2 regions of the Exiguobacterium sp. H66 genome follow, and region 1 is predicted to be linked to the other one. Evidence: riboswitches for the same ligand, from Rfam matches in the RefSeq annotation. Region 1 holds a riboswitch; the other holds the start of a gene.

Region 1 (9,355 bases):
ACCGCTATTTCAAGAAGCGGTTTGACGGGCTTGAGGTCTGGGATCATCTCGGATTGCCTTATGTTGTGATCAGCACCTTCGAAGTACTGATCGTCGTCCTGGGGCAAATCATCACGCCCTACGTGGCGCGTCCCGAATACATCGGACCGTTCCTTGTCTTTTTCCTAACGGTGCTGTCATTGGACCGAATTGTTGATAAACGGATTAAACGACTCGATCCGACACACTTATCAGAACAGGAATTGATCCGGGCGGAACGGGAAGAAAAACGAATCAAATATTGACTGGTCATCTTAAAGCAACAAAAAAACGCAAGAAGGCGGCGGATTCCGGATTCGCCTACTTCTTGCGTTTTTAGTTGTGACCGCATCATGTAGAGGTTATTTTTTTGACAGTAAATAAATGAAGTAAGGAGCACCGATGATCGCAACGACGATTCCTGCCGGGATGCCTTGCGGGTCAGCGATGTTCCGACCAATCGTATCGGCGAGGACGAGTAACCATCCGCCAATCAAGACGGCGATCGGTAAGAACAGTTGATGCCTTGGACCGACGAGGGCGCGCGCGATATGGGGCGCCATCAAACCGATGAAGGCGATCCCGCCTGTTACAGAAACGGCGGATGCAGCGAGAGCGACAGCGGCGAGTAACAGTTGGATGCGCTCCTTTTCAATCGCGACGCCGACGCCGATCGCAACCGGTTCATTCAGCGCCAGCAGATTGAGTTTGTTTGCTTTATAAAACGTAAACGGTACGAGAATAAGCAGCCAAGGCAATAACGCGTAGACGAATGTCCAGTCCGTTCCCCAGATGTTCCCGGCGAGCCATTTGGCGATGAAGTCGACCTTCTCGCGGCGCGCAGATGAAATCAGGACGACCATGATGCCGGATAACGCCATCGAGAATCCGACCCCGGTCAAAATCAGACGAATCGGTTGCAGGCCACGGACACGGTCATACGATAAGGCATAAATGGCAATCGCTGTGATCAATGCCCCGATGAAGGCAGCAACCGGTAACCCATAGATGAACGCACCGACATCGACCGGGAAGTAAAGGAAGAAGGCGGCGATGGCGACACCAGCACCTGTATTGATACCGATGATGCCGGGATCTGCGAGTTCGTTGCGGGTGATGCCCTGAAGAATCGCACCGGATAAGGCGAGTGCCATGCCGGCGAGTACCGTGATTAAAATCCGCGGCAGGCGGAGTGAGAACAAAACAAACTCTTCTTTGAACGATCCTTGACCGAACAGTGTCGGCAGAAGCCGGTCGTACGAGAGGGAGGCGGGCCCAAGCCCGATACTGATGATGATCGTTCCGAACAATAACAGACTAAAGACGATAAAGATCAACCGCTGACGGCGGCGGAGCGATGTTTCAATCATGAGAACGCACGACCTCCTTTGCGGACGATGAGTAAGAAGAACGGCAGCCCGAGCATCGAGACGATCGCAACGACGGGTGTTTCGTATGGAGCATACAGTGTCCGGCCAATCGTGTCCGCGAGTAACATGAACGTTGCACCGAAGACGGCGGTCATCGGGAGGATGAAGCGGTAATCGGTGCCGACGATTGCGCGGACGATGTGCGGAATCATCAAGCCGATGAATGCCATGTTACCGACTAAAGCAACGGCGGCCCCGGCGAGCAGGATGACGACGACGTAGAGTACACCTTTAATCCGGGTGATGTTTTGCCCGAGCCCGAGTGCGACTTCTTCTGATAAGCTTAAAATCGTTAATTGACGTGAGAAGATCATCGCAATCGCGATGCCGATCAGGATGACGGGGGTGATGATTTGCAGTTGCCCCCAGGTCGTTCCAATCAGCCCGCCGGATGTCCATTGCGAGACGTCTTGAGCGATTTTGAAGTAAATGCCGATCCCTTCTGCGATTGCGTATAAAAAAGCAGAAATCGCGGCCCCGGCGAGGACGATTCGAAGTGGTGAAAACCCGCCACGTTTTGAGGCACCGATCCCGAAGACAAGTAGGGCACCGGCTGCTGCTCCAAGGAAACACGCGAGCATGATGCCATAGTAATTGATACCGGGAATGAAGACGAGCGCAAGAGCAAGGGCCGCGTTCGCGCCTGCCGTCAGCCCAAGCAGTCCGGGATCGGCAAGGGGATTACGTGTCATCGCCTGCATGATCGCACCGGAGACACCGAGTGCAGCCCCGACCAGCATCGCAGCGACTTCGCGCGGTAACCGGATTTCCTGAATGATTTTTGCTTTATCGTTCAAGGGACCGAACGTCAAAGCGTTCCAGACCTCACGTATCGTCGTGTCGGCGGCACCGAACGTCATCGAGATCCAGAACATGACGACGAACAGGAGTAAACCGAACGTGATTTTCAGTCCGAACGGGAATCGACCGGATGACATAGTTATCGTCTCACTTTCATTAGATAGTCAAAAAGGAGGGACCGAAAAATCGGTTCCCTCCTTATTTTTGTTACGCGCCAAGGAAACTTTTCTTGAAGAACTCGAGCTGACGTTCGAGCGTCAATGGATCATTGAAGTAAAATTCTTTCGAATCGACTTCGAAGACGTGGTTGTTTTTAACAGCAGGAATATTTTTGTATGTGTCTGTTTCTGTAAACGAGTTATCTGCTTCTGCCGTCTTACTGAAGATGAGGTAATCCCCTGCATATTCAGGTAAGACTTCCGGTGATAGCGCGTAATAGCCGTCTTTTAAAGCCATTTCCGTAACTTTTTCCGGCATCTTTAATTTCATTTCCTGGTAGAGGATTTCTGTACCGCGTCCCCAGTTGTCGCCGAAGACGTAAAGCTGTTTATCGAAGCTTTCGATGACAGAGACCGTCGCATCGTCACCGATTTTGGCTTTAATCTCTGTTCCGGCGTCCGCTGCGCGTGTCTGGAAGTCTTTGACCCAATCGCGTGCTTCTTGTTCTTTATTGAGCAATTTACCGATTTCGACATGTTGTGTCAAATAGTCGACTTTGCCGTACGTGTACGTGACGGTTGGAGCGATTTCTTTAAATTTATCGATGTTTTTCGTTGTATTGTAGCCGATGATGAGATCGGGTTCGAGTTCGATGACTTTTTCGACGTTTTCTTCCGATACTTCCTGGACGTCTTTCAAATCAAACTTCGGATTCGATTTTGACCACGAATCGACACCGACGAGTGGGACGTCGAGTGCCATGACGTTTCCGGCGAAACCGGCAAGGACGACGACGCGTTTCGGATCAGCCGGGACTTCGACGTCACCTTCTTCCGATTTATAGGTGATCGTTTCTTTTTTCGTATCAGAAGACGTATCTTCTGTTTTATCTGTATTGCCGCAGGCGGCGATGACGAGTGCTAAGAGTAATAAAATCGGTAAGAGTACTAGTTTCTTCATGTGGTTAATCTCCCTTGATTAAGTTGTAAGTGACACACATCGGCTTATTCGTCCGTGGATCACGACCGATTTCGGCATCGATATGAAATACTTCTTTTAAGACGTCATGCGAAATGACTTCCTCGCACGTTCCGGCTTTGACGACTTCGCCTTCTTTCATCGCGATGATGTAGTCGGCAAAACGGGCGGCCTGATTTAAATCATGTAACACCATGACGATCGTCCGGCCTTCCGTCCGGTTGAGATGCTCGAGCAGCTCGAGGACTTCGAGCTGGTGGGCGAGATCAAGGTAAGTCGTCGGCTCATCGAGGAAGATGATATCCGTTTCCTGCGCCAGCGCCATCGCAATCCAGACGCGTTGCCGTTGACCACCGGACAAGGCGTCGACCGGACGGTGTTTGAATGCCGTCGTATCCGTTGCCTCTAACGCCCAGTCAATGATCTCGTAATCATGTTTCGTTAAGCGACCAAATCCTTTTTGATAAGGAAAACGACCGTATGAGACGAGCTCTGCGACCGTTAGACCGCTTGCACTTTCCGGTGTCTGAGGCAGGATCGCCATTTTCCGGGCAAGCAGCTTTGTACTTTCCTTCGCAATATCGAGACCGTCAAGCAGGGCACGACCAGACTGATGGGGGATGATTCGGGTCATCGCTTTCAATAAGGTCGATTTACCGCAACCATTCGCACCGATGATTGTCGTGATTTGCCGATCCGGAATCTGAACCGTCAAGTCTTTGACGATGGTACGATCTCCGTATCCGATACTGATTTCTTCTGTTGCTAGACGTACCATACGCAGAGGCTCCTTCTCGCTTAAAGCTGTTTTCATTGATAATGATTATCACTATCGTCTCCCTAACCATACCAGTCTCATAAAAACGCTGTCAACATTTTTTCTTGTCTTCAAGAGATGTTCACGTTATCATTGGGAATGAGAATGATAATCAGTCGTAGTCGAGAGCGAGGAGTGAGTGAGATGGAACAGCAGGAATTGTTTGATGTAACGGTAATTGGTGGAGGCCCGGCCGGGTTATACTCGACTTTCTATAGCGGATTACGCGGGATGAAGACGAAAATCATTGAATACCAGGCAGAGCTTGGTGGCAAGATTCATGTTTATCCGGAGAAGATGATTTGGGATGTCGGGGGACAGCCACCCATTACCGGAGCGAAGCTGATCGAGCAACTCGTCGAACAAGGCTTAACGTTTAATCCGTCCGTGCACCTGAATGAAAAAATCATTTCAATCGCAAAAGACGTATTCGGAAACTTCGTCCTCGAAGCGGAGTCGGGAGAAATTCATTATTCGAAGACAGTCATCGTCGCTGTCGGCGGCGGAATCCTCAATCCCCAAAAACTGAAGATTGAAGGGGCCGAACGGTACGAAGTGTCGAACTTGAACTATACCGTCAAATCGATTGAGCGGTTTAAAGATAAGACGGTCCTGATTTCAGGTGGCGGGAACTCAGCGATCGACTGGGCGAACGAGCTCGAACCGATTGCGAAAAAAGTTTACGTCACATACCGGAAAGACTGTTTCACAGGTCACGAGGCACAAGTCGACCAACTCGTCCGAAGCTCAGCCGTCTGTCTCCTCAACACGACAATTCATAAGTTGATCGCAAGCGACGATCACCACCGGATTGCGTCCGTCGAATTGATTGATTGTGCGACGGACGTGACAAACATCGTTGACGTCGATGAAGTCATCATCAACCATGGCTACGAACGGGAAGCAGAGTTGCTCGCGAACTCGGAACTCGACATCAAACAAGTCGACGACTTTTACATCGCCGGTAACGCGTCGAGCGAATCAAGTGTACCGGGATTGTATGCAGCAGGAGATATTTTGACGCATGACGGCAAGGTGAACTTGATTTCGGGTACATTCCAGGACGCGGCAAATGCCGTCAACCGGGCGAAGCAGTTCATTGAACCGGATGCTGCCAAAGTCGCGATGGTCTCATCCCACAATGAAGTTTTCAAAAAACGGAACCGTGAATTGATTCAAGAAATGGTCAACGAAAAGTAAAAAACACCTGTCTTAAAGATCGCCCCTCGTCACATGGACGTCGGTCGTCTTTAGAGCAGGTGTTTTTTGTTTAAGGATTAATCTTCATCTTCATCTTCATGCTCGTCGTCCGAGTCATCATCTGAATCATCATCTTCGTCCTGACCTTGATCATCGTCTTGCTCGTCTTCTTCAACGTGACGGTGCTCTGATTTCGTTTCTTCGTGATCGAAGTACTCGAGTTCAATCTCCAACTCGTAAGAACCAGAGAGAGCGAATAAGCTGACGAGTTGTGCCCGTAATTCCTCTTCCGTCATCTTCGGATGTGACTCGATGAACTGAATCAATTGGCGGACACGGGTTTCATCGACCGTTGCGTCATTCGTTTTGACACGCAGCTGACTCTTCTTCTTTTTAAACTGGTATTTAATCTGACTTTGCGTCGTCTCTGTCGCGAGAGCAATCTTCATTTTTTTCAGCATATCTTCATAGCGGTGACCGGCCTTGTTGCGTTCTTTGCCATCGAGAATTCCATCACCATCAGAATCCCGTTTATATGGTTTTGTCCCAAGCTCGAGTTCGATGGCGTTAGTTAAGCCATCACGGTCCGGATCTTCATGTGCGTCGCTGATCTTATCGCGGTCGCTGTCTTTCTTCCGTGGATTGAGTTTGAGCTTATATTCGGTGTAGTTGCTTAAGCCGTCATGATCCGTATCTTGCTGCGCAAGTTTTTTCCCTTTAAGCTTGTACTTCTTTTCCCAGCTGTCATGGATTCCGTTCTTGTTGCGGTCATGCTTCGATGTTTTACTCTTGGCATCGATTGAGCCGAGCGGCGTCAGCATCAACGCACAAGCGAGGCCGGCAGTAACGACATAATTGATTTTTTTCATGTGAACGTAGTCTCCTTTTGTGAACTTCGGTAACTGGCAAGCATAGCTTGAAGCGGTAGCCCCTATAGTTTTGCGTCACCACATTTCTGTGGGTTTGCCCGTTCGATTCCGGTGAAGAACCGTATATTCAGTATAAGTGATTTGTTTCTATGGATAGATAAGGGTTTTCGATAATGAGTCAGTAAAATATAAATTATTTGAAGTGAGATAATAAATATATTCTAAACCACTTTTTTTAATAAAAGTAACTATTTTTAAAATAATATTTAAATTAAATTAAACTATATTGACTTTTTATTTAATATAATTCATATTTGGATTATATTAAATAGAAGTGGGGTCTAGTTTATGGGGAGTTTATCGATTGCGATTGGTGTTATTATTTTCATGGTTGGACAATTTTATTTATCTAGGAAAAATGGAAAGCTCGCGTGGCTATTACCGGTACTGATTGTACTCGCTGGGATATACACCTATTTCTATGGAGGCGTCTGGTCTGAGGACAAAAAATCTTTAATACAAATCGGTACAATGATTAGTACTTCGACGTTGATTGGTATTGGATTGGATGGGGAAAAAGCGCGTAAAAAACGTTTGAAGCAGGAAAAGGATCGACTCGAAGTGCAAGATTTGTAACGTAAAAATAGATAGAGGAGTACACTACAATGGACAGAAATGAAGTTCCTCCATGGGTATTGGCATTAGAACAAGAACATCTTGAATTCATACGGAAGTTTGTTTTAAATTCAGGATCGCTTAAAGATATGGCAGCTGCGTATCAAGTCTCGTATCCGACGGTTCGAACGAAGCTGAATCAACTCATTCAACGGATTGAGTCAGTACAGGAAGATGATGTCGAATTCGTTAACATGATTAAGAACCTTGTCATCGATGAGCGGATTAGTTTAGATGTCGCGAAAGTAATCATTGATAAGTATCGAATGGATAAATCTCATTAAAAGAAAACAAGCGCGTCTTCGAATAGCGAAGGCGCGCTTGTTGATGAAAATACTTACTTATTCTTTATCATTTTTTTTGTTTTGTTCCTTCTCAATCATCTTCTTCGCGGCCATCCGGAAGCGGAAAATCAAATAGAGACGGTAAAAGTCGATTGCTGCGAACAGCGTCAACAGAATCGTCCAAAAGTTAAAGACGGTTCCTGCCTCGATCGAGTTGCTGTACGCGAGGTACATGAAGAGAATACCGAACAGGGCATAAAATAATGCCATGAAGTTTGAGCCTTGGCGCATGAAAACACTACCTTTCGTAAGTTAAGTCATTGCATAGAGTGCGAGTACGACAATTCCGTTATTGAAAACGTGAATCGCAATCGGTGCTATGATGCGGCGCGTTTTGACGAAGACGAGTGAGAAAACAAAACTCATCGCGACATAAATCAAAAACTTGTTGTCTCCGTGGATGAACCCGAAGATAACACCACTGAGAACGAAGCTGAAGACGAAGTTCAGTTTTGTCGACAAGTTCCCGAACATAATGTGGCGGAATAAAAATTCTTCCATAATCGGTCCGAGTAAGACGACCATCAGCTGTAAAATCGGGATGACTTGGATTGCTTTCATGATGTCATCCGTATTTTGTGATTTCGCGACGTTTTCGAGTCCACCAGACATCCAGGCATCAAGCAGGTTGACGCTAATCAGTAAGGCGTAAAGCAACACGATTCCGATCCCGATCCACTTTAATGTGTCAATCGGATCCGTCTGATTGCCCTCTGCTTTCCACTTCTGCCAGTCAGGACGAAGACAGAAGAACGAGACGATGACGGCAACGGTAAAGCCAATCGCAAGCCACCAGCCGAGGACACCCGGAATTTGGCTTTTTGAGAGAAAGCTCGGGAATGTTGCCGGTACGAGCTGGACGATCAAATAAATCACAATCGGAATGATGTGACGGATTTGCCACTTATCAGCCATGTTGAACGGCAGATTGACGGAATTTTTCATCGGTCGGGACACAACTCCTTTGTATTGAAGGTACTGTCCCGATTGTAACAAACAAACCGACCGGGCGCACGAATGGTGATGGTTCAAAGATGGCGATTTCGGGAAAACGGATAAGGGTTCAGGGTTGAATTTCGATTGAAAACCGTTTAAGATAAAAATATGTTAGCACTCCATTAAAGTGAGTGCTAAAAAACAGTCATTTTCAAGGAGGATGTTTCGCATGTTAAAACCACTTGGTGATCGCATCGTGATCGAAGTCGTTAAAAAAGAAGAAACAACACTCGGAGGAATCGTTCTTCCTGGGTCAGCGAAAGAAAAGCCACAAGAGGGTAAAGTCATCGCTGTCGGTACAGGCCGTGTGACAGAGCAGGGTGTACGTGTACCACTTGAAGTGAACGTCGGCGACCATGTCATCTACGCGCAGTACGCCGGGTCAGAAGTCAAAGTCGATGGCAATGAATACTTAATCTTACGCGAAAGCGATATTTTAGCAGTAGCACAATAATAAAAGGGGGATTTCAGTCATGGCAAAAGATATCTTATTCAGTGAAGAAGCACGCCGCGCGATGCTCCGCGGTGTCGACGCATTAGCAGACGCAGTCAAAGTGACGATCGGACCAAAAGGACGTAACGTCGTCCTCGAACGTAAATTCGGTTCACCACTCATCACGAACGATGGTGTGACGATCGCAAAAGAAATCGAACTTGAAGACCACTTTGAAAACATGGGTGCGAAGCTCGTCGCGGAAGTCGCGTCGAAAACGAACGAAATCGCAGGGGATGGTACGACAACAGCGACAGTCCTCGCACAAGCGATGATTCGTGAAGGACTCAAAAACGTCACAGCGGGCGCGAACCCGATGGTCATCCGTAAAGGAATCGAAAAAGCGGTCCGCCGTGCCGTCGAAGAGCTCCACGCCATTGCAAAACCAATCGAAGGCAAAGAAGCGATCGCACAAGTTGCGGCAATTTCTGCTGCTGACGAAGAAGTCGGTCAATTGATCGCGGAAGCAATGGAACGTGTCGGTCAGGACGGTGTCATCACGATTGAAGAATCACGCGGCTTCACGACAGAACTCGACGTTGTTGAAGGGATGCAGTTCGACCGTGGTTACGCGT
Region 2 (9,355 bases), on a different contig from region 1:
GACTACAAAGATTATAAAAAAGTTAATAATGTATTTGTTAATGATATTTCTAAATATGACGAAAAAATATTTGGATTGTGTAAAATGCATGAGGAGTCTTTTGAAGGTATTTTTAATTCAATTTCTAATGAAGATAAAGAAAAAATCTTTAACTTGTTTAGTGGAGAAATTTCTTATGAGAAAGAAATAAAAAAAAATTTTAATGGGAAAAGTATAATTATATTAACACAGCCTCTTTCTGAAGATGGATATGAAAAAGAAAGTAGTAAAAAAGAAATTTATAATAAAATTGTTAATAAATACCTTTCTATGGACTATGTGGTATATCTAAAAAAACATCCTAGAGATTTAAGTGAATATGCTGTTGAAAACGATATAAGGGTGACTGTATTAGATAAATTTCTACCATCTGAATTGTTGGCTGTTAGCAATATAGAATTTGATATCGCTTTAGGTATATGTACAAGTGCAATTAATAACATAAATGCAATTGATAAGATAAATTTAAAGCCAGATTATTTTTATAATCGGTAAAAAGGGAGTTATTTTATGAAAAATGAAATAAATTTAAACAACTTAACTATAGGAATGAAGTATAACCCAGTTGTAATTGCTGAAATCGGCATCAATCATGAAGGTGACTTAAATGTAGCTAAACAAATGGTTGATGCAGCACATAAAGCAGGTGCTGAAATTGTAAAGCATCAAACACATGTTGTAGAAGACGAGATGAGTGCAGCCGCTAAAAAAGTAATTCCTGGAAACACAGATGTATCTATTTATGAAGTAATGGAGCGTTGTGCATTAAATGAGGAAGACGAAACAGAACTTAAGCGCTATGTGGAAGAAAAGGGAATGATTTTCATTAGTACGCCTTTTTCACGTGCTGCCGCTGATCGTTTAGAAAGAATGGGCGTTCTTGCGTATAAAATAGGTTCAGGAGAATGTAATAACTATCCTTTAATCGAGCATGTAGCTTCTTTTGGTAAACCGATGATTGTATCGACAGGAATGAATGATATTGAAAGTATTGAAAAAACAGTAGCAATTTTAGAAAAATATAACGTGGAATATGCATTATTACACTGTACCAATGTCTATCCTACGCCGCCACATCTAGTTCGTTTAGGTGGAATGCAAGAACTTCAAGAAAAATTCCCGAATGCAATTATCGGTCTTTCGGATCACACCGTTAATAATAACGCCTGCTTAGCAGCAGTAGCATTGGGTGCTTCAATTTTAGAGCGACATTTTACGGATTCGATGGATCGTCCTGGTCCGGATATCGTTTGTTCAATGGATCCTAATAGTTTGACGGAATTGATTGAAGGAAGTCGCGAAATTTTCCAAATGCGTGGTGGAAAAAAAGAGGCAGCAGCTGAAGAACAAGTAACAATCGACTTTGCTTTCTCTACGGTAGTGGCGATCGCTGATATTGAAGAAGGAGAAGCATTCACGAAAGATAATGTTTGGGTAAAACGACCTGGAACAGGAGAAATTAAGGCTGAACATTATAATGATGTTATCGGTAAAACATCAACTCGTAAAATCTTGAAAGAAGACCACATCAATTGGAATGATCTAAAATAATGAATTCCAAAAAGCTTTTAGCATCTGGAGCCATATACACAGTTAGTAATATTTTTGTTAAAGGTATTAATTTTTTAACAATACCTATTTTTGCGGCAATCATGACTCAAGAAGCATTTGGAGGATTCTCTCTTTACGCTTCTTGGGTTGCAATTTTTTCAATTGTAATAGGACTTCAAACAAACAGTGTAATAAACATAGGAAAGCGGGATTATCCTAATGAATATAATCGTTATTTAAATACTGCTCTATCTATCTCTACTATCTTTTTTGTTATAGTTTTTTGGTTAATCTTTATATTTAAAAATTATTTATCAATTATGTTAAATTTTTCTCCTAATATAATTCTAGTATTATTTATCCAAAGTTATTTGTCATATATCTTCGTTTTCATCAATTCCTATTTTGTATTCGAAGAAAAACCAAAATCTTATTCAGTGGTTGCATTTATATACACACTGTTAAATGTATTACTTTCACTGGTTTTAGTATTGAATTTCGAAAATGATCAAATTGTTGCTAGAATTTACGGAATGTTTATCCCTTCTGCTATCCTTGCAGTAATTTTTTATTTTACTATATACAGTAAAACAAGAATTTTATTAGAAAAAAAATTCGTTTCAGAAATTTTTATTTTATCATTTCCAATTATTTTGCATGGATTAGGAAATCAAATTTTGATGCAATTAGATCGAATCATGATTTCAAGCTTTTTAGGTTTAAAAGCAAATGCACTTTACAGTTTTGGTTATAATGTAGCATTAATATTAAATGTAGTTTGGTCTAGTTTAAATAGTGCTTGGGTACCATGGTATTTTGAACAAGATCGTTTAGGAAATTTCGAAAAGATTAAAGAATTTGCCAAGAACTATATTTATATTTTTACATTTATTACTGTAATATTTTTATTTGTTTCACCTGAAATTGTTCAATTGATGGGGAATGAAATATATGAAAAGAGTAAAAACTTTGTACCTTGGCTTATAGCATCGTACTTTTTAGTGTTCCTATACAGCTTTCCTGTTAACGTCGAATTTTTGAAGAAAAATACTAAATTGATTCCCATTGGAACTTTATTAGCAGGAATAAGTAATTATTTTTTAAATTTAATTATGATTCCTGCTTACGGAATTATGGGAGCTGCAATCGCCACTTTATTCTCATATATGCTGTTATTTGTATTTCATTACATATTGGTAAAGGTTATTTATAAATATAATGATGTACATTTTGGACTTCTTGGAGGAAGTTTTTTATTTATTAGTTGTAATACAGTTTTATGTGTTTATTTTATTGAAAATATCTTATTAAGATATATTTTTATTTTGGTATATTTATTATTAGCATTTATTAAATATAAAAAAAATGAAATTAAGGGGATATATAATTGAAAAAAATAGCCTTTTTAACAGGTACAAGAGCAGATTATGGAAAACTGAAGTCTCTCATGAAAAAAATCAAGCAACATAACAGCTATGAACTTAGTATTTTCGTGACAGGAATGCATATGCTCTCAAAATATGGATCAACTCACATAGAAATTGAGAAAGACGGTTTCTCAGACAGTACCTATAAATTTATCAACCAACATGAGGGCGTTGGAATGGATACAGTTTTAAGTAATACAATCATGGGTTTTGGTAATTATATAAAAGAAGTAAAACCGGATTTAATCATTATTCATGGAGATCGTGTAGAAGCATTGGCCGGTGCAACGGTTGGAGCATTAAACAATGTCAAAGTATTGCATATTGAGGGCGGGGAAGTATCTGGAACAATTGATGAGTCGATTCGACATGCGGTCACTAAATTTTCTCATTTTCACCTTGTGTCTAACGAACAAGCTAAAAATCGCGTGATTCAATTGGGTGAACCAGAAGAATCTATTCATATTTTCGGTTCACCTGATTTAGACGTTATGTTCTCAAATAATTTACCTGAATTAAAAGATGTAAAAGATCATTATGACATACCCTTTGAAGAATACGCTGTCGTGATGTATCATTCTGTCACAACTGAAGTTCACTTGCTAAGTGATAAGGTCAAAGAATTTGTAGACGCGCTAGTCGATTCTAATAAAAACTATATTGTTATTTATCCAAACAATGACGAAGGTAGTTCTATTATTTTAAATGAATATGCTCGTTTAAATAATAATAGTAAGTTTAAAGTATACCCTTCTATCCGTTTTGAGGCGTTTTTGACATTGTTAAAAAATGCAGAGTTTATTATTGGAAATTCTAGTGCAGGAATTCGTGAAGCGAGTGCATATGGAGTTCCCTCTATTGATGTAGGCACTCGTCAAAGTGGTAGATACAGCGATATTGGTACTATTATTTCAACACTTGAAGAAAAGAATATGTTGATTGACTCAATAAATAAAACATCAAAAATTGAAAGATTACCGATTTCACACTATGGAAACGGAAATAGTGCAGATATATTTATTGAAATTCTAGAAAATGGTCATATTTGGGAATCAGAACAACAGAAAAAATTCGTCACGATAGACCTATAAAGGAGAGAATTCAATGTATCAAGGAAAACGGATTTTAGCTGTGATTCCTGCTAGAGGTGGCAGCAAAGGGATTCCTAAAAAAAATCTAAAAATTGTTCAAGGAAAAAGGCTTATTGAGTATACATTGGAGGCTGCTATTACTTCAAAGTATATAGATCATATTTTTGTATCTACTGACGATTTAGAGATAGCTAAAGTTGCCACTTCCAATGGAATCAATGTTCCTGAACTCAGACCTGCGCACCTGGCAACGGATAAATCAAAAACGATTGATGCGATAATGCACACGATTGAATATCTTGATACCCATAAAAACGAGAAATTTGACTATGTTATTCTTCTACAACCCACACAACCATTAAGAACAAATCAGCATATTGATGAATCCATCGAATTGATTATAGATAAAAAATGGAACTCTTTAATAGGAGTATCTCCAGTGAAGGATCATCCTTCACTTATTAGAAGTATTTCTACTGACGTTTTAGAGCCTTTAATCAAACAAACAAGCACTATAAGAAGACAAGATTTTAAAGCTTATTTTAAAGTGAACGGTGCTATTTATATTAATAAAATCAATGGAGACTTTAATTCCAATACGAGTCTCAATGATAATAAACATGCCTATATTATGAGTGATTATGAGGATATCGATATTGATGAGATAAGAGATTTGGAATTATTTGATTTTGTATTAACAAAGAGTAAAAGGGATTAAAATAAGGAGGATTTTTTTTGATTTTAGTAGTCGGTGGAGCAGGTTATATCGGAAGTCATGTTGTAAAAAAACTTTTAGATAGCGGTAAAAATGTAGTTGTTTTAGATAATTTAACAACTGGTCATCGTAATTCAATAGATGCTAGAGCAAATTTTTTAGAAGGAGATATTGGTTCTAATCAAAAATTAGATGAGTTATTCTCAAAATATGAGATTGAATCTGTCATGCACTTTGCTGCAAGTAGTTTAGTAGGCGAATCAGTTGAAAATCCGGCTAAATATTATGAGAACAATGTATCCAATACTTTGACTTTATTGACCAAAATGATGGAGTATAATGTAAAAAAATTCATTTTCTCCTCTACTGCTGCTACTTATGGATTAACAGAAGATGAAATGATTACAGAGAAAACGACTTTAAATCCGATCAATCCTTATGGGCGTTCAAAATTAATGATAGAACAAATCGCTCAAGATTTTCATGAAGCCTATCAACTAAATTACGTAGTATTAAGATATTTCAATGCTGCTGGGGCTGATCCCTCAGGAATAATTGGTGAAAATCATGATCCAGAAACTCACTTAATTCCGCTAGTATTAAAAAATCTACTAGGTGAAAGAGAAAACATCACAATATTTGGAGAAGACTACGATACTTTCGATGGTACTTGTATTCGGGATTACATACATGTTAATGATTTAGCTGATGCACATATCTTATCTCTAGAAGCGCTTTTGGCTAACCACTTCGAAACAAAAGTGTACAATTTAGGGAATGGAAACGGGTATTCAGTTAAAGAGATTATAAATATGTGTGAAAAGGTATCTTCTAAAAAAGCCAATATATTAATTGGGGACAGAAGAGATGGTGATCCTTCTAAATTAGTTGCTGATGCTACGAAAATTAAAAAAGAACTAAATTGGAAACCTTTGTTTAATTTAGAAAAGATAGTTCAACACGCTTGGAACTATCATGTTGAAAAAAAACATTAAAGCAAGTCTCAAATAGTTGATACTTTACTAAAGTTCCTAGTTAGGCTTGTATGTATTTTGATATAGGCTTTCGTTCTTAGGCAATGTTATTAAATGCTGACCGGTGGTACTCCCACTTAAACAAGGTTATTTTCTTAGGATATTAGCGTTTCGAATCTATTTTGTGACAGAGAGTATTCGAATACGGAATAGATCGAAGTTAGAACGTCTATACATGAGACGTTTAATTGATTGATGCTACTTCTACGTATCCGTTATTTTCGACTGATATGCTGCGAAGATGACTGGAAGGCTTTTTTGAGACGGCGGACAAAACAAGCGAATCTTGAATGTGACATGACTTTGGGATTATTAATCAATCGTAGCAGTTCATCACCATCTCGCGCACGTTTTGCGTCTTGGAATCTTTGGATAAAGCAGAATAGGATTGAAAGATCCAAATTCGTAGAACAAGTCGGAACATCTGCGATATTCTTCTCGTTGAATAAAAAGAATACTTATGAATAAATGAATCAGATGACGAAAAGAGATCCAAGCGATAACCATCGCCTGGACCTCTTTTTGCGTTCGATGTTTCAATTCGTTGACCTGCCTCTGAAAAGTGACCGGTTTTGTTTTGTGCATCCTGTATAATTGTCTCATGCAGAAGCACTCAGAATTGGAATTGAGTAATCGGTTATGAGATTATATTCAAGTGGTTTAGAATTTATTGTAATTCAGCGTCTTGTTTGATTTTAAGTGAATGAACCCATTCTTTTTCGCGTACTTCGCACTTTTCGCACCTTGCTTAGAAGAAATCGTCAATGTCTTGATGTCTTCTTCTTCGTTCAACTCCTGAAGATCTGCCATCCGGTCTTTTGACCATTGGTCTTTTGCGACCGTCGAGTAGTTGAAGCTTTCCCACATGATGCCATCGATGTACGGGTACGTATGGTATTTTAATGTCCCGAAGCCCCAGTTTTGAATCAATGAGAGGTCCGCATGTTTCGTCTTGACGCTCTTCAAGAAGTTCGTCATCGCGACTTGCTGCTGCTCAAGGATCTTTGGTTGGTCGGCATGTTCGTTGTCGATGTCGCCGACTGTATCCAAGAAGACACCGTCGAGTCCTTTATTGACGACCTGCTTTTCGACTTCTTGCATGAGGACCGCTTGGTAATGCTTCGAGTTGATGTCCATTAAGTATGAATCCCACTCCGCGTAGTGGACACGTTGTCCATCACGGTGAAAGAAATCTGATTCCTTTAATTGTGCCATCAAGTCTGTGTTCCAGTTGTCGGCTTCCATCGTGTTGATGTAGCCATAGACTTTCGTGCCGTACTTTTGAATTTCTGCGATTTGTTTCGCCGAGTAAAAGACCGGTTCGATGATCATGACATCATACTTTTGCATCTTCTTGATTTTTGATTTCGTCGGTGCATCATAGTAGACCTTATACGAGCTGACGGAATCGAGTGGATTCGTTGATTGAGCTTTGCCCGTGATTGGTGTCATTAGTAACACTCCTAAAAAAAGAATGCACAAAAAAGACGTCACGCGTTTGAGTGAGATAATACCCATGGTTAGTAGCCTCCTGATTTTTTATCAGAGAGCGGCTGCGGCATTGCAGACTGGCGATCGGTATCCGAAGATCGACGACCCATGTCTTTGCGCCCTTACTTTTCAGTAAGTTTGCCCTTCTCGATATTTAGTTGTAATTGCCTGTTTGACTAAATCTTACCACTGCTAACAAAAATGTAAATAACTATTTTAAGGAGAGTGTGCCATGATTTACACACAGCATAGAAATACAGTCAAATGGATAGAAATGCTAGCTAGTATTTTACTTATCGGTATTTTTGACTATATGTTTAGCCTTTCGGTCTCGAATTGGGCAATTGATCCGTTAATCTTTTATATTTTATTGTTCGCCCTCCGCTATGGTCTGCTCGGGGCGTTCGTCAGTTTCACGATGACGATGCTGTACCACCTGTTTTTCCTGTCGGTCGAAGGATCAGACATTCTCTTATTTTTATACGACCGGACGGAGCTGAGCTGGATCATCTTCCACTTCCTCGTCGCGATGGTCTGCGGGATTTTCAGTACCTCGTTCCAGGAACGGTACTTGTCGTTACGGCTCCGCCACGAAGAAGTCGTCGAAGAAAACAACCACTTGCTCGAGACGGTCGAAAAGCTCCGGCTGTCGCAGTCGACGATGCAAAAGAAGGTCCTCGACTCGGATCATACATTAACGAAAATCTACCAAGTCGGACTCGAGCTCGACCAAACGGCGGCCGACATCGTCCGCGATCGCCTCGTCGATGTCTTGAAACGTTCGTTCAAGGCAGAGAATCTTGCCATCTATCACGTCGATGCGTCAAAACGGACGTTACGACTTCACGTCCGGTTCGGTGAGAAAGAGGTCTTGCCGCAAACACTATTCATCGATCCGTCGACCGGCATCTACCAACGGATGTTCAAGACGAATGCGATCTCAATCCGAACGATGGACGAGACGGACGTCCCGTTACTGATCGCACCGATCCGCTACGACGGGAAGATTCAGGAAGTCGTCGTCATCCAGGCGATCGACTTTAACCGCCTGACGAGTTACGAGATGAACATCATGCAGTTGATTCTCGACTGGACCGGGACACGAATCGAAAAAGCGTTGACGATGGAATGGAATGCATCGCGTGGTGATTTGATTGAAGGAACACGGATTTATCAAATCGAGCCATTCAATAAGAAGGTTGCACTCCAACAACACCGGGCTGAACATTACGATCAACCCTACAGTACGGTCGTCTTGCCGGTCGAACAGGTCCGACTGTCGTTGATTGAAATGGAATTAATCTTACGCCAGTCGATGCGGGAAATCGACATCATCGGCTATGACGAGACGAATCAAATGCTCCACTTCCTCTTACCGGGAACACCGCAAGAGAACGCTGAAGGATTCAAGCAACGGATTAAAGAGTTGTTCGCACGAAAAGGAGGGAATCTTGGATGATGATGTTCTTCGTCCTGTTATTTTTCCTGATTCATGCCGTCATCGTCTTCCTCGTCACGAAACTGATCACGGTACGGATGGATCCGGCACAGCGTGGTCTCGTCAAATGGATCGCGCTGATTTGTTATTTCGTCCCGCTGCTCGGTGAACTGTTCGGTCTCGTCAGTTGGCTGATCGCAAGACGATACGCGTCAGACAAGACGTTGCTCGACTACGATGACTACATCGAGTTCGACGTCGTCAACCTCGAAGGACTGCAACAACAGGCGGCCGACAACATCGATTTGGTGCCGATGGGCGAAGCGATGGCGATGGACGCGAAGGAACGGAAACAATCGATCGTCCGTTTGACGACGACATCGATTGCCGACTCCGGGAAGTACCTCCAGTTCGGGCTCGACCATGCCGACTCGGAGACGGTCCACTACGCGGCGACGGTCCGCAATACGTTATATGACCGGTACGAAGCGACGATTAAAAGTCGCGAGGAACAACTTAATCCGGGGCATGTCACGACGTATTACCACGTGATTGACGCCTTCGAAGCC

What was found. A riboswitch is a leader RNA that binds a small molecule or an ion and turns the genes downstream of it on or off. The one in region 1 is predicted to bind cyclic di-GMP.
Region 2: linked by a shared signal. The riboswitch ahead of KNP88_RS05805 (glycoside hydrolase family 191 protein) and the one ahead of KNP88_RS15170 (hypothetical protein) in region 1 are both predicted to bind cyclic di-GMP.

The regions. Positions count from the first base shown of each region.
Region 1 is NZ_JACSMQ010000014.1:6,307-15,661, reverse strand. It holds gene KNP88_RS15200 (hypothetical protein) at 1-284, shown strand, start outside; gene KNP88_RS15195 (FecCD family ABC transporter permease) at 381-1,388, opposite strand; gene KNP88_RS15190 (FecCD family ABC transporter permease) at 1,385-2,386, opposite strand; gene KNP88_RS15185 (iron-hydroxamate ABC transporter substrate-binding protein) at 2,457-3,368, opposite strand; gene KNP88_RS15180 (ABC transporter ATP-binding protein) at 3,373-4,164, opposite strand; gene KNP88_RS15175 (NAD(P)/FAD-dependent oxidoreductase) at 4,348-5,403, shown strand; gene KNP88_RS15170 (hypothetical protein) at 5,481-6,272, opposite strand; cyclic di-GMP riboswitch class I at 6,298-6,381, opposite strand; gene KNP88_RS15165 (hypothetical protein) at 6,621-6,908, shown strand; gene KNP88_RS15160 (DUF2089 family protein) at 6,938-7,231, shown strand; gene KNP88_RS15155 (DUF4305 domain-containing protein) at 7,289-7,522, opposite strand; gene KNP88_RS15150 (CPBP family intramembrane glutamic endopeptidase) at 7,544-8,236, opposite strand; gene groES (co-chaperone GroES) at 8,457-8,741, shown strand; gene groL (chaperonin GroEL) at 8,761-9,355, shown strand, end outside.
Region 2 is NZ_JACSMQ010000002.1:504,079-513,433, reverse strand. It holds gene KNP88_RS05835 (glycosyltransferase family 52) at 1-534, shown strand, start outside; gene neuB (N-acetylneuraminate synthase) at 550-1,590, shown strand; gene KNP88_RS05825 (lipopolysaccharide biosynthesis protein) at 1,590-2,981, shown strand; gene neuC (UDP-N-acetylglucosamine 2-epimerase) at 2,978-4,108, shown strand; gene KNP88_RS05815 (acylneuraminate cytidylyltransferase family protein) at 4,122-4,826, shown strand; gene galE (UDP-glucose 4-epimerase GalE) at 4,844-5,818, shown strand; gene KNP88_RS05805 (glycoside hydrolase family 191 protein) at 6,518-7,309, opposite strand; cyclic di-GMP riboswitch class I at 7,417-7,501, opposite strand; gene KNP88_RS05800 (hypothetical protein) at 7,581-8,807, shown strand; gene KNP88_RS05795 (hypothetical protein) at 8,804-9,355, shown strand, end outside.